Regions from separate parts of the Micromonospora sp. NPDC049359 genome, predicted to be linked through region 2. Evidence: riboswitches for the same ligand, from Rfam matches in the RefSeq annotation. Region 2 holds a riboswitch; the other holds the start of a gene.
The links. A riboswitch is a leader RNA that binds a small molecule or an ion and turns the genes downstream of it on or off. The one in region 2 is predicted to bind cyclic di-AMP.
Positions count from the first base shown of each region.

Region 1 (5,183 bases), on a different contig from region 2:
GATCTTCGTGGGCACCTGGGTGGCCGCCGCGCAGTGGATCCGCGCCGAGTTGTGGACCACGCTGCTCGCCGTCGCGTACCTGTTGGTGATCACCGCGGCCGCCGACGCCGACGTGCGCGGCCGGCGCTCGCCGTGGCGCTCGCGTCCGCTGGTCTGGCTCGGCGAGGTCTCGTTCGCCTTCTACCTGGTGCACGTCCTGGTGATGACGAGCGTGCTCCGGCTCAGCGGCGACTGGGGGACCGGTTTCCGGGGTTGGCGGGGTCCGGCGGTGGTGCTCGGATTCCTGCTCGCGAACCTGGTCCTCGCCGGGTTGCTGCACCGCTGGGTGGAGACCCCGATGATGCGCCGGCTCGCGCCACGTCGCCCGGGTCGCCCGCCGCTCGTTCCCCATCAGCGCACCACCTCGTCGGCCGGGAGCGGTGACGCCGGCGTGCCGCCCGTGCCCGCCCGTCCAGACGCGCAAGATCGCGCTCGATCCTGGTTGTAGTGGTCTCGTCAGCCGAGTGAGGCCACTACATCAACGATCGAGCGCGATCTTGACCGGCGCGGTGGCACCCACCAGCGCCGGCTGACGCCACCTGGTCCACGCTGGTCGGACGGGGTCGGCGCGGCGCTGGCCGACACGCCCGTCGCCGATGCGTCCGGGCGGTCCCGACGGTAGCGTGAGGACGTGCTCCCGGTCGCGCTCACCTGTCCCCTGTGGTGGGTGGCGCGCTGGGCGGCACGGGTGCTGACCAGCCTCGCCGTGCTGTCGCTCGCCCTGGGCGCGGCCCCGGCGCTGCTACCGGCATCGACCGCCGCGGCCCCGCCGCCCATCATCGGGTCGCTCGCCCTCGCGGAGCCGCTCGGACCGTCGACCGCGGCCCTCTCCACCGTCCTCACCGACCGCGCCGCCACCGGCTCGGCCGCCACCGACAGGGTCGGCGAGGGACGAGCCGCAGAGCTTGGCGCTGACGCCTCCGCGCGGTCGGTCGAGCCGCAGCCCGCCCGGCACGGTGGTTCGGACGCGTTACCCCGCCCATTGGCGGGCGTGACCTCGGCGCGCACGGGCTCGGAGCGGCCCCTCCGCGCCGCCGGCTCGGCCAGCCGGGCCCCCCGCGCCCCGCCGGCCTAGCGGGGTCAGTCACCGGCGCGGCACGCCGTCCCGCGAGCGCCGGAGTGTGGCGCGCCGAGATCTCCATCACCGGCGACGCCGCCAGACCGAACGCCAGTCACCACACCTGACGACACACCGCCCGCACCCGCCCGTGCGGCATCCCATCGCTTACGTGCTCATGCCGAGGTGTCGATCATGGAAACCGTCGTCTTCTACCAGTTCCTGACCGAGGTGCCCCAGGCCGCCGCCATCTGGTCGGCCCTGTTCCTGCTGGCGCTGACGGTCCTCGCCGTCCTGGTGGCCCGACCGGAGCGGGACTCGCCCGCGGCCGACCCCACGCCGCCGACACCCACCGCCCGCGAGATGGCCGTCGCCGAGATGGCCGACCTGCGCCGGTACGCCGAGGAGGTGGCCGTGGCCGCCGCCCGGGCCGCGCGGACCGCCCGACGGCGGCGCGCTGACTGGCTGGTCGCTCAGGACGAGGCGCAGCGGGCCTGGACCGCGTACGACGAGGCGGACACGGCCGCCCGTCGGGTCGCCGGTGCCGGGGCGTTGCCGACACCGCGTACCCCGCACACCCCCGCCGAGTACGCGGCGAGGGAGCGCTATCTGCACCGTGCCGCCATGGCGGCGCACTGGCGGGGGGAGTTGACCATGGCTCAGCTCGGCGACGTGTTCGGGCACCGGCGCGGCTGGGACCCCCGCCGGCACCCGGTCGAGCAGGAGACGCTGCTCATCCGGGCGATCCGTGACGCGAGGCTGGCCGAGCACCGGACGGCCGCCGAGCGGGAGCGGTCGTCCTGGCGGGACGCCGAGGTGGCCGCCGAGTCGGCGCGCGTCCTCGCCGAGGAGGCGTACGTGGCGGCGGTCCGGTCGCGGCCGAGCCCGGCGTTCTCCCGGCGCACCGCGACGCGGCCGTCGCGTACGGCCCTCGTGGCACGCTGGCGTCCGGCCCGGGCCGGTTGAGCCCGATCCGTTATGTGAGGCGGGTCACCGGCGGCGGGAATCGGGCGGCGGGCATCATCGGCGGCCATTGCGCCCGCGATTGTGGCCGCGTTGTCGGCCACCTGTCCGGTTGTCGCCCACAGGTGCCGGCGGAACCCGTTGTCCCATCGAGTCACGTCAGCGGCAGAACGCGCAGAAATTGCTGGGCCAATCGATGTTTACGCAGGTGGGCGCGGCTTGGCAGAGTGCGTACCGGCCAGTACTGTCGTCCCGTCCGGTGCGGTTACCGATCGCAGGAGGCGACGCCGCGCCGACCCGCTCAATCGTGATCAACGAACCGGGGACCCACAGTAAGTCCGGGGTGAATCCGCGAGCCACGGCCCGCGGTAGGGCGATCTTCCCGCCCGAATCCGTCAGCTAACCCGGTAGGCGGTGACGGAAGGAGTTCCATCCTCGTGCAGCACCCCTCGACCCCCTTGTTGTTCCGCCGCCTCCACGGCGACGCGGTGTCCCCGCTCATCCGCCTCGTGACGGTGAGCTGACCCCCCGGGTCACCGCACTTCCCGCCCGGCCGCGCCGGGCGTTCCCCTGAGCGGCTCATCATCCGCGGGCCACCGCCCGCGCGCTGACGCCTGCCCGGATGCCGGTCGAGCCCCGGTGTGCCGCTCTCCCTGTGAACCGTGGAGGACCTCGTGAAGCACACCCTGAAGCGCCAGCTCCGTCGCCTCGCGACCGAGCGCCCGTACCAAATCGTCGCCGCCTCCGCCGCGGCCCTCGCGATCGCCACCACCGCCGGCGCCCTGGTCGCCGGCGCCGACGACGCCCCGGCCGGCTCGCGTACCCCGACCACGGTCGCCGAGATGCGCAGTGACACCGTCGCCTCCCGTGGCGAACTCCGGTCCGCGGCCCCGTCGGCGAGCGTCGCACCGAGCACCGCCGCCCCGGCCACCACCGCCGCGTCCCCCGCCGCGAAGGCCACGAGCAACCCGGACGTCACCCGGAAGCCGACGCCGCCGAAGCCGCCCGCGACGAAGGTGCTCGACTACGACTACGAGGCGCAGAACACCTACTACAACTGCGGCCCGGCGGCCACCCGCAACGCGCTCAGCGCCAGCGGGATCGACCGCACCCAGGAGGAGCTCGGCGCCGAACTGGGCACCACCGAGATGGGCACCAACTCGGCCGAGGACACCACCCGGGTGCTCAACGCCGAGGTGAAGGGCTCCCCGTACCGCACCCGCATGTTCGCGGGCACGCCCAGCCCGGCCCAGATGGACCGTCTTCAGGCCGACGTCGTCAAGGCCATCACCGATGGCCGGGGCGTGGTGGCGAACGTCGTCGGCGACGCCATCGACACCGAGGGCGGCTATCACTCCTACGGCGGTGGGCACTACATCGCCGTCGTCGGCTACAAGGACAACGGCCGTACGGTGCGGATCGCCGACTCGGCGAACGCCGCCGACCCGGCCTACTGGATCACCACGATCGACCTGGCGAACTGGATCGCCACCCGGGGTTACTCCGCCTGACCAACGCGCGACACCCCACGACGCCGCGGGCGCCGTCTCCCACAAGGGGCCGGCGCCCGCGGCGTCCCCGTGTCGGGCGCGACGCCGGTGAACGGCTCTCGTACCGGGCCGCGAACCGTGGGAGACTGCGGCCGTGGTGGATGAATCGGGTGGTCAAGCTGGCCGGGAGCCGATCCTGTTGCTGCTGCACGGCATGGGGGCGACGGGTGACGTGTGGCTGCCCTGGGCGCCACTTCTGGAGCAGCACTGGCCCGGCCGGTGGCTGGCGCCCGATCTCGCCGGTCACGGTTGGTCGGCGCCGCTGTCGTCGTACTCCTTCGAGGGTTTCGCCCAGCGGGTCGCGCAGGGCCTGGCCTCCGACGACCGCATCGTGGTGCTCGGGCACTCGCTCGGTGGCGTGGTCGGCCTGGCGCTGGCGGCCCGCGCCGCCGGTCCGCCGGTGGACGCGGTGGTGGGCTTGGGCATCAAGGCCGTCTGGGCGCCGGCCGAGCTGGCCCGTGCCGCGGACCTCGCCGCCCGCCCGGTGGGCTGGTTCACCAGCCGTACCGAGGCCGCCCGCCGGTACCTGCGGGTCGCCGGCCTCACCGGTCTGGTCCTCCCGGACCACCCGATGGTCGACGCCGGTCTGCGTCAGGTCGACGGCCGGTGGCGGCTCGCGATGGACAACGCCGCGTTCGCCGTCGGCGCGCCCGACCTGGCGGCGCTGCTCGCGGCGACCGACGTGCCGGTGGTGCTGGCCCGCGGGGAGCACGACCCGATGGTCACGGACGCGCAGCTCAAGGAGTACGGCGTACCGGTCGCCACGCTGCCCGGTCTCGGGCACAACGCGCACCTGGAGGATCCGGCGGCCGTGCTGGCGTTGCTGGACCCGTACCGCTGACCGGTCAGGCGGCTGCGGGCGCGGGTAGTTCCCGGGCCGAGGTCAGCTCGCGGCGGGCGGCGGTCAGGAAACCCTCGGCGTACGACTCGGCCGGGAAGTCGCCCAGGTAGCGGCGGCGGGTGACCCAGCGGGCATCGGCCAGCGGGTCGGTGTCCAGCAGGGCCGTGAGCACGGCGTCCACGTTGGACATGTCGCGCCGCAGCACGTAGCCCGAGCCGGCCAGTGGAAAGCGCTCGGTGAACCGGTCGCCCTCGTCACCCATGTCGGTGACGGCATACGGCTTGCCGGAGTAGAGGTAGTCGGAAATCACCCCGGAGACGTCGGAGAGCAGCGCGTCCGAGCGGTTGACGCACTCGGTCAGGCTCAGCTCCCGGGCGGCCGCGCCGAACACGTGCTGCCGGCCGGTGCGGGCGCGGTCGACGGCCAGCAGTTCGGTGAGCCGGCCCAACTGGCGTGCCGACGCCGGGTTCTGCGCCGTGTACGGATGCGCCCGCAGGATCACCGTCGCGCCACGCCCCAGCAGCCGCCGCAGCAGCTCCTCGGCCACCGGCAGCGAGCAGTAGTCGGCGTCGGCGTGGTGCCCGGTCCAGGTCGGGGTGTAGAGCACCGTCGGGTGCGCGAGGCCCCGCGCCGGCTCCTGGCGCACCTCGATCGACTCGACCTGGGGGCGGCCCACCACGACGAACTTCTCCGCCGGGATCTGTACCCCGGCGCGGGCGTACCGGTCGATCGC
Region 1 covers NZ_JBITMW010000002.1:380,363-385,545, reverse strand. The annotation lists gene ACIBTX_RS07930 (acyltransferase) at 1-487, shown strand, start outside; gene ACIBTX_RS07925 (hypothetical protein) at 671-1,114, shown strand; gene ACIBTX_RS07920 (hypothetical protein) at 1,292-2,062, shown strand; cyclic di-AMP (ydaO/yuaA leader) riboswitch at 2,348-2,488, shown strand; gene ACIBTX_RS07915 (C39 family peptidase) at 2,722-3,570, shown strand; gene ACIBTX_RS07910 (alpha/beta fold hydrolase) at 3,704-4,450, shown strand; gene ACIBTX_RS07905 (CDP-glycerol glycerophosphotransferase family protein) at 4,455-5,183, opposite strand, start outside.
Region 1: it holds a riboswitch for cyclic di-AMP, as region 2 does, so the genes downstream of both, ACIBTX_RS07915 (C39 family peptidase) here and ACIBTX_RS04810 (NlpC/P60 family protein) in region 2, are expected to answer to the same signal.

Region 2 (5,183 bases):
CCTGTCGACCGGCCAGCGCGTACGTCTGGCCGGCGGACGCGCGGGCACCGTGGTCCGACACGTCCATCGTGTTCGGGGTGCCGTCGGGGCGCAGCGCGATGTCGTTGACCAGTGGCGCGTCCGGAGCCGGCGCGGTGCGTAGCACCACCGACGAGGAACCGCGGGGCGCGCACGGTGCCCCCGGGGTGACGCATCCGGTGAACGCCGGCTGGTTTGTCGCGTAGTCGGGGTCGATCCGGACCAGCCCGGTGGCCGGGGTGCCGGTGTCCAGCCGAGGGGCGTGCAGCAGGTCGAAGTAGTGCGTCCAGTCCCAGTACGGCCCCGGGTCCCAGTGCATCCCGCGGACCGTCGCCGCCGTGGTGCCGGGCACGTTGTCGTGGCCGATGATGTGCTGGCGGTCCAGCGGGATGCCCAGCCGCAGCGCGAGGTGCCGCACCAGCTTCGCCGACGTGCGGTACATCGCCTCCGTGTACCAGGTGCCCTGCGCGGCGAAGCCCTCGTGTTCCAGCCCGATCGACTTGGCGTTGACGTACCAGTTGCCGGCGTGCCAGGCGACGTCCTTGGTGCGGACGTGCTGGGCGATGTGCCCGTCCACCGAGCGCAGCGAGTAGTGCCAGCTCACGTAGGTCGGGTCCTGGACGAGTTGCAGGGTGGTCGCCCAACTCGCCTCGGTGTCGTGGATGACGATGTACTCGATCTTCTGCCGGGCGGGCCGGTCGGACAGGTCGTGGTTGCCGTAGTCGCCGTCGCCGAACGCCGCGTAGGGTGCCGGGATCCACTCACAGGACACGGTGCTCGGGCACTCCAACCCGTCCGGGCGGGCGAGTCGCCGCAGCCCCAGTCGGTCCAGCCAGGACCGCTCGGGTCGTACCGCTTGGGCCGGCAGCGTGACCCGCTGGCCGTCGTCGGTCACCCGCGTCTCGCCGGCGCCGATCGTGGTGAAGACCTCGTCGGCGAAGGCCGCCGCGGCATCGGCGCTGTCCGCGCCGGCATATCGGGCCACCGCGCCGTACCAGGTGCCCGGGTCGGTGCCGACTCCGACCGGGGCGCCGACCTCCCGTTGGTACGCGGCCAGCAGCGCCGCCCCACCCCGGAGGTTCGTCGTCGGGTCGGTGCGCAGCGCCTCGGCGGTGGCGCCGGTGAGCGCGGCGGCGGCGTCCACGGTCTGCAGCGCGGCGCTGGGCGGCGCGTTGCCGGTGGCGGGCGCCGGTGCGAGAGGACGACGGGACTCGTCGCCGCGCGGATCCTCTCCCGGGGCGTCGTGGTGACCGCCCCGGGGCAGGGCGGCCACGTGCCGGGCGTCGGTCAGGTGCATCGGGCCGTAGCCGCCGCTGGTGCTCGGCGTGCCGGCATTGCTGTCCCAGCGGGACTCCAGGTAGGAGACGCCGAGTAGTACGTCGATGGGTACGCCGTACTCGGTCGCCGCGGCGGCGTACTGCTGCTGGCGGTCGGCGGCGGGGGCCGCGGTGGCCGGGCCGGCGGGCAGCGGTACGGCCGCCGTGGCGGTGACGAGCGCGACGGCGAGCAGGGTCGGACGTTTCATCGAACCCCCTACATGTGAACTGGTGTCGGTGCCGTCACCTTCGTCCTGCTCGGGAGCCCACGTCAATACCTTTCTATGTTTCGAAACGTACGGAAGGAAATCTTCACGTCCGCTCGATGGCCCGCCGCAATCGGTACGGAGTGTCACGGCCGCACGGGTTGCGGATCGGTAACGGCCGTCTCTACTCTGGTCATTCGTCGGCCCGGTAGCAGGTCTGCCCACCCCGGGCGGTAACGGACCGACACCGCCGAGTCGCTCGCGAGCGAGCCGGGGACCCAGGTTCCTCGGGGTGAATCCGCAGTTCCTGCGGTAGGGCGCCCACTTCCCGCCCGAACCCGTCAGCTAACCCGGTAGGCGGTCAGGAAGAAGGAGTACGGAACCCGGTGGCCCTCCAAGCCCCGCGGCCGTCGTCCGGACGGTCGGCCCCGGCCGACCCGACGTCGATCGTGCCGCGTCCACGCTGGTCCCGCTTCACCACCGCCCTCGCCGCCCTGGTCGGCGTCGCCGTCGTCCTGACCGGTAGCGCCACGGTGGCCCACGCCGACCCGTCCGTCGCCGAGATCGAACGGCAGATCGACGACGACTGGAACAAGCTCGAACCGATCATCGAGCGGCACAACGCCACCCGAGCCGACCTGGCCCTCAAGCGCAAGCAGGCCGACACGCTCGCCGCCCGCATCGCGCCGCTGGAGCGCCAGGTCGACGCCGCGATGGACAAGGTCAGCGCGCTGGCCGTCCGCGCGTACATGGGTGAGAACCTGTCGACCGTCAACACGATGCTCGGCAGCCGGTCGCCCAGTGAGATGGTCGGTCAGCTCGAAATGCTCGACCGCTTCGCCCACAACCAGCAGGAGGACGTCCGCCAGGTCGCCGACCTGCGCAACGAGCTGGCCCGGCAGAAGGCGCCGCTGGACGAGATGGTGGTCCAGCTGACCCGCACCGAGGCCCAGTTGGCGGCGAAGAAGAAGCAGATCAACGAGGAGATCGACCGGCTACAGAAGCTGCGCCTCAAGGTGTACGGCAACGGCGGCGGCGGTTCGCTGCGTCCCGCGCCCTGCCCGGCCAGCTACCCGGGTGGCGGTGCCGGCATCGCGGTCAAGTTCGCCTGCGCCCAGATCGGCAAGCCGTACGTGTGGGGCGCCGAGGGTCCGAACTCGTACGACTGCTCCGGGCTGATGCTGGCCGCCTGGGCGAAGGCTGGTGTGTCGCTGCCGCACAACGCCGCCGCGCAGAGCAGGGTGACCAAGAACGTCAGCAAGGGCGAGCTGCGCCCCGGTGACCTGGTCTTCTACTACAGCGACATCCACCACGTCGGCATGTACGTCGGCGACGGCTGGGTGGTGCACGCCTCCCAGGCCGGTGTGCCCGTCAAGATGAAGAAGGTCGACGACGGGCCCATCCACAGCTACGGCCGCCCCGGCTGAGGTGTAAGGAAGGGCCCCCTTCTAACGCCTCAGGTATAGAAGGGGGCCCTTCCTTACATCGCAAGGGCGGATCAGCGCGTCGGCCAGGCACGCCAGTTCTGCCAGGAGCGACTGGGCGTCGGGCCTCGCTGACCCTGGTAACGCGAGCCGTAGACCACCGAGCCGTACGGGTGTTCGGCGGGCGACGAGAGCCGGAAGATGCAGAGCTGACCGATCTTCATACCCGGCCAGAGGGTGATCGGCAGGTTCGCCACGTTGGACAGCTCCAGCGTGACGTGCCCGGAGAAGCCCGGGTCGATGAACCCGGCGGTTGAGTGGGTGAGCAGGCCGAGGCGGCCCAGCGAACTCTTCCCCTCCAGTCGGCCGGCGAGCTGGTCGCCGAGCGAGATCACCTCCAGCGTCGAGGCGAGCACGAACTCTCCCGGGTGCAGCACGAACGGCTCGCCGTCGGGCACCTCGACCACCGAGGTCAGGTCGTCCTGCTGCATGGCCGGGTCGATGTGGGTGTAGAGATGGTTGTTGAAGACCCGGAACAGCCGGTCGAGTCGTACGTCGATGCTGGAGGGTTGGACCAGGGTGGGCTCGAACGGCTCCAGGCCCAGCGTGCCGGCCTTGATCTCGGAGACCAGGTCACGGTCGGAGAGCAGCATCGGACCACCATAGCGAGGTGGGCGGTGACCAGCGTGTCGAGGTCGCTCCTCGTACATTTGTTCGATAGAATGCTCGCATGGCTTCCTGGTCCGATTTCGCCGTCGACGAGCCCCGCCTCGCCGACGGCATCCGCGTTCTCCTGCAGCAGTACGGGCCGGGCTTCGGCTATCTGGCCACGGTCCGTGCCGACGGTGGGCCCCGGGTCCATCCGGTCTCCCCGGTCATCACCGACGAGGGTCTGTTCTGCTTCATCATCGACTCGCCGAAGCGCCGGGACCTCGAACGGGACGGCCGATACGCGCTGCATTCGTTCCCTCCGGAGGAGAGCGACGACGAGGCGTACGTGGCGGGTCACGCCTGGCCGGTCACCGATCCGGTCCGGGTGGCCCGGCTGGCGCAGAGCGCTCGGGCCGAGCCGCGGGCCGACTGGCGGCTGTTCGAGTTCACCGTCGACGTGGCGATGCTGACCCGTCGTGACCAGCACGGCCTGGGCATCGCCGTGGGGCGTCCGGCCGTCCAGGTCTGGCTCGATCCGCAGACCCCGCCCGCGGCGGCCGCGCCCGCGGCCGTACCGCAGACGCGCCCGACCCGCCGCAGCCGCGACGTTCAGTGCACGGCCGCCTGACCACGGCCCTGGGGGCAGAGACGCCGGTGCCGGCTCCGTCGTGACGGAGCCGGCACCTGGTGTACGCGAGGAGCTAGGCCGCGCGGTACGCGTTCCACGCGGTCAGCATGCGGCTCGCCTGACCCGCGGTGAACTGGTACATGCACGAGTCGTAGGTGTAGTCCATGAAGTTGGTGATCGGGTCCAGGCCGGCCGCCGAGCAGGTGTTCCGGCCGGTCGGGCACTCGTACGCGGGCGACGCCTCGGCCGGGGTGTCGCTGACGCCGTCACCTGAGCCGCCGCAGCCACCCTGGAAGGTGTGGTAGAGGTTCAGCCAGTGGCCGACCTCGTGGGTGCCGGTGTCGCCCTGGTTGTAGTTGGTGGCGGTGCCGCCCGGCAGCGACTCGTTCAGCACGACCACGCCATCCATGCTGCTGAGCCTGCGCTGCGGGAAGGTCGCCCAGCCCAACAGGTCGTCGCTCAACTCACCGAGGTAGATGTTGAGCGTGTTCTTGCCGCCCACCCGTAGCGACGACTTCATCGACCGCTCCGCCGACGAGCCGTCGACGATGGGATACCAGGACGGGTTCGTCACCCGGTCGATCGAGTCGAGTCGGAAGGCGAACGCGGTGGCCGCGCCGCCGGTCCCACCCGCGTAGGCCTGGTTCAGCACGCTGATCTGCGAGGTGATCATCGAGTCGGGGATGTTTCCGCCGGCCCGAGTGCTGTTTTCCTGGATCACGTGCACCACCACCGGGATGGTGACCGTAGCGGCCAGCGTCGTGGCGCCGGCGCCGGCCCGGTAGTTGGCCCGCTCGCGCAGCGCCGCCGCGAGGTCGGCGTCCCGCTCGCGGACCTGCTTGGCGGTCAGCTCGTTCGGCTCGTGCAGGGCCCCCGCGCCGGGCTTCGCCCGGGCGTTGGCGTGGCTGTCGACCGGCTGCGCGCAGGCGCCACCCGGTGC
Region 2 covers NZ_JBITMW010000001.1:1,030,244-1,035,426, reverse strand. The annotation lists gene ACIBTX_RS04815 (N-acetylmuramoyl-L-alanine amidase) at 1-1,543, opposite strand, end outside; cyclic di-AMP (ydaO/yuaA leader) riboswitch at 1,779-1,914, shown strand; gene ACIBTX_RS04810 (NlpC/P60 family protein) at 1,927-2,967, shown strand; gene dcd (dCTP deaminase) at 3,039-3,617, opposite strand; gene ACIBTX_RS04800 (pyridoxamine 5'-phosphate oxidase family protein) at 3,695-4,243, shown strand; gene ACIBTX_RS04795 (zinc metalloprotease) at 4,317-5,183, opposite strand, start outside.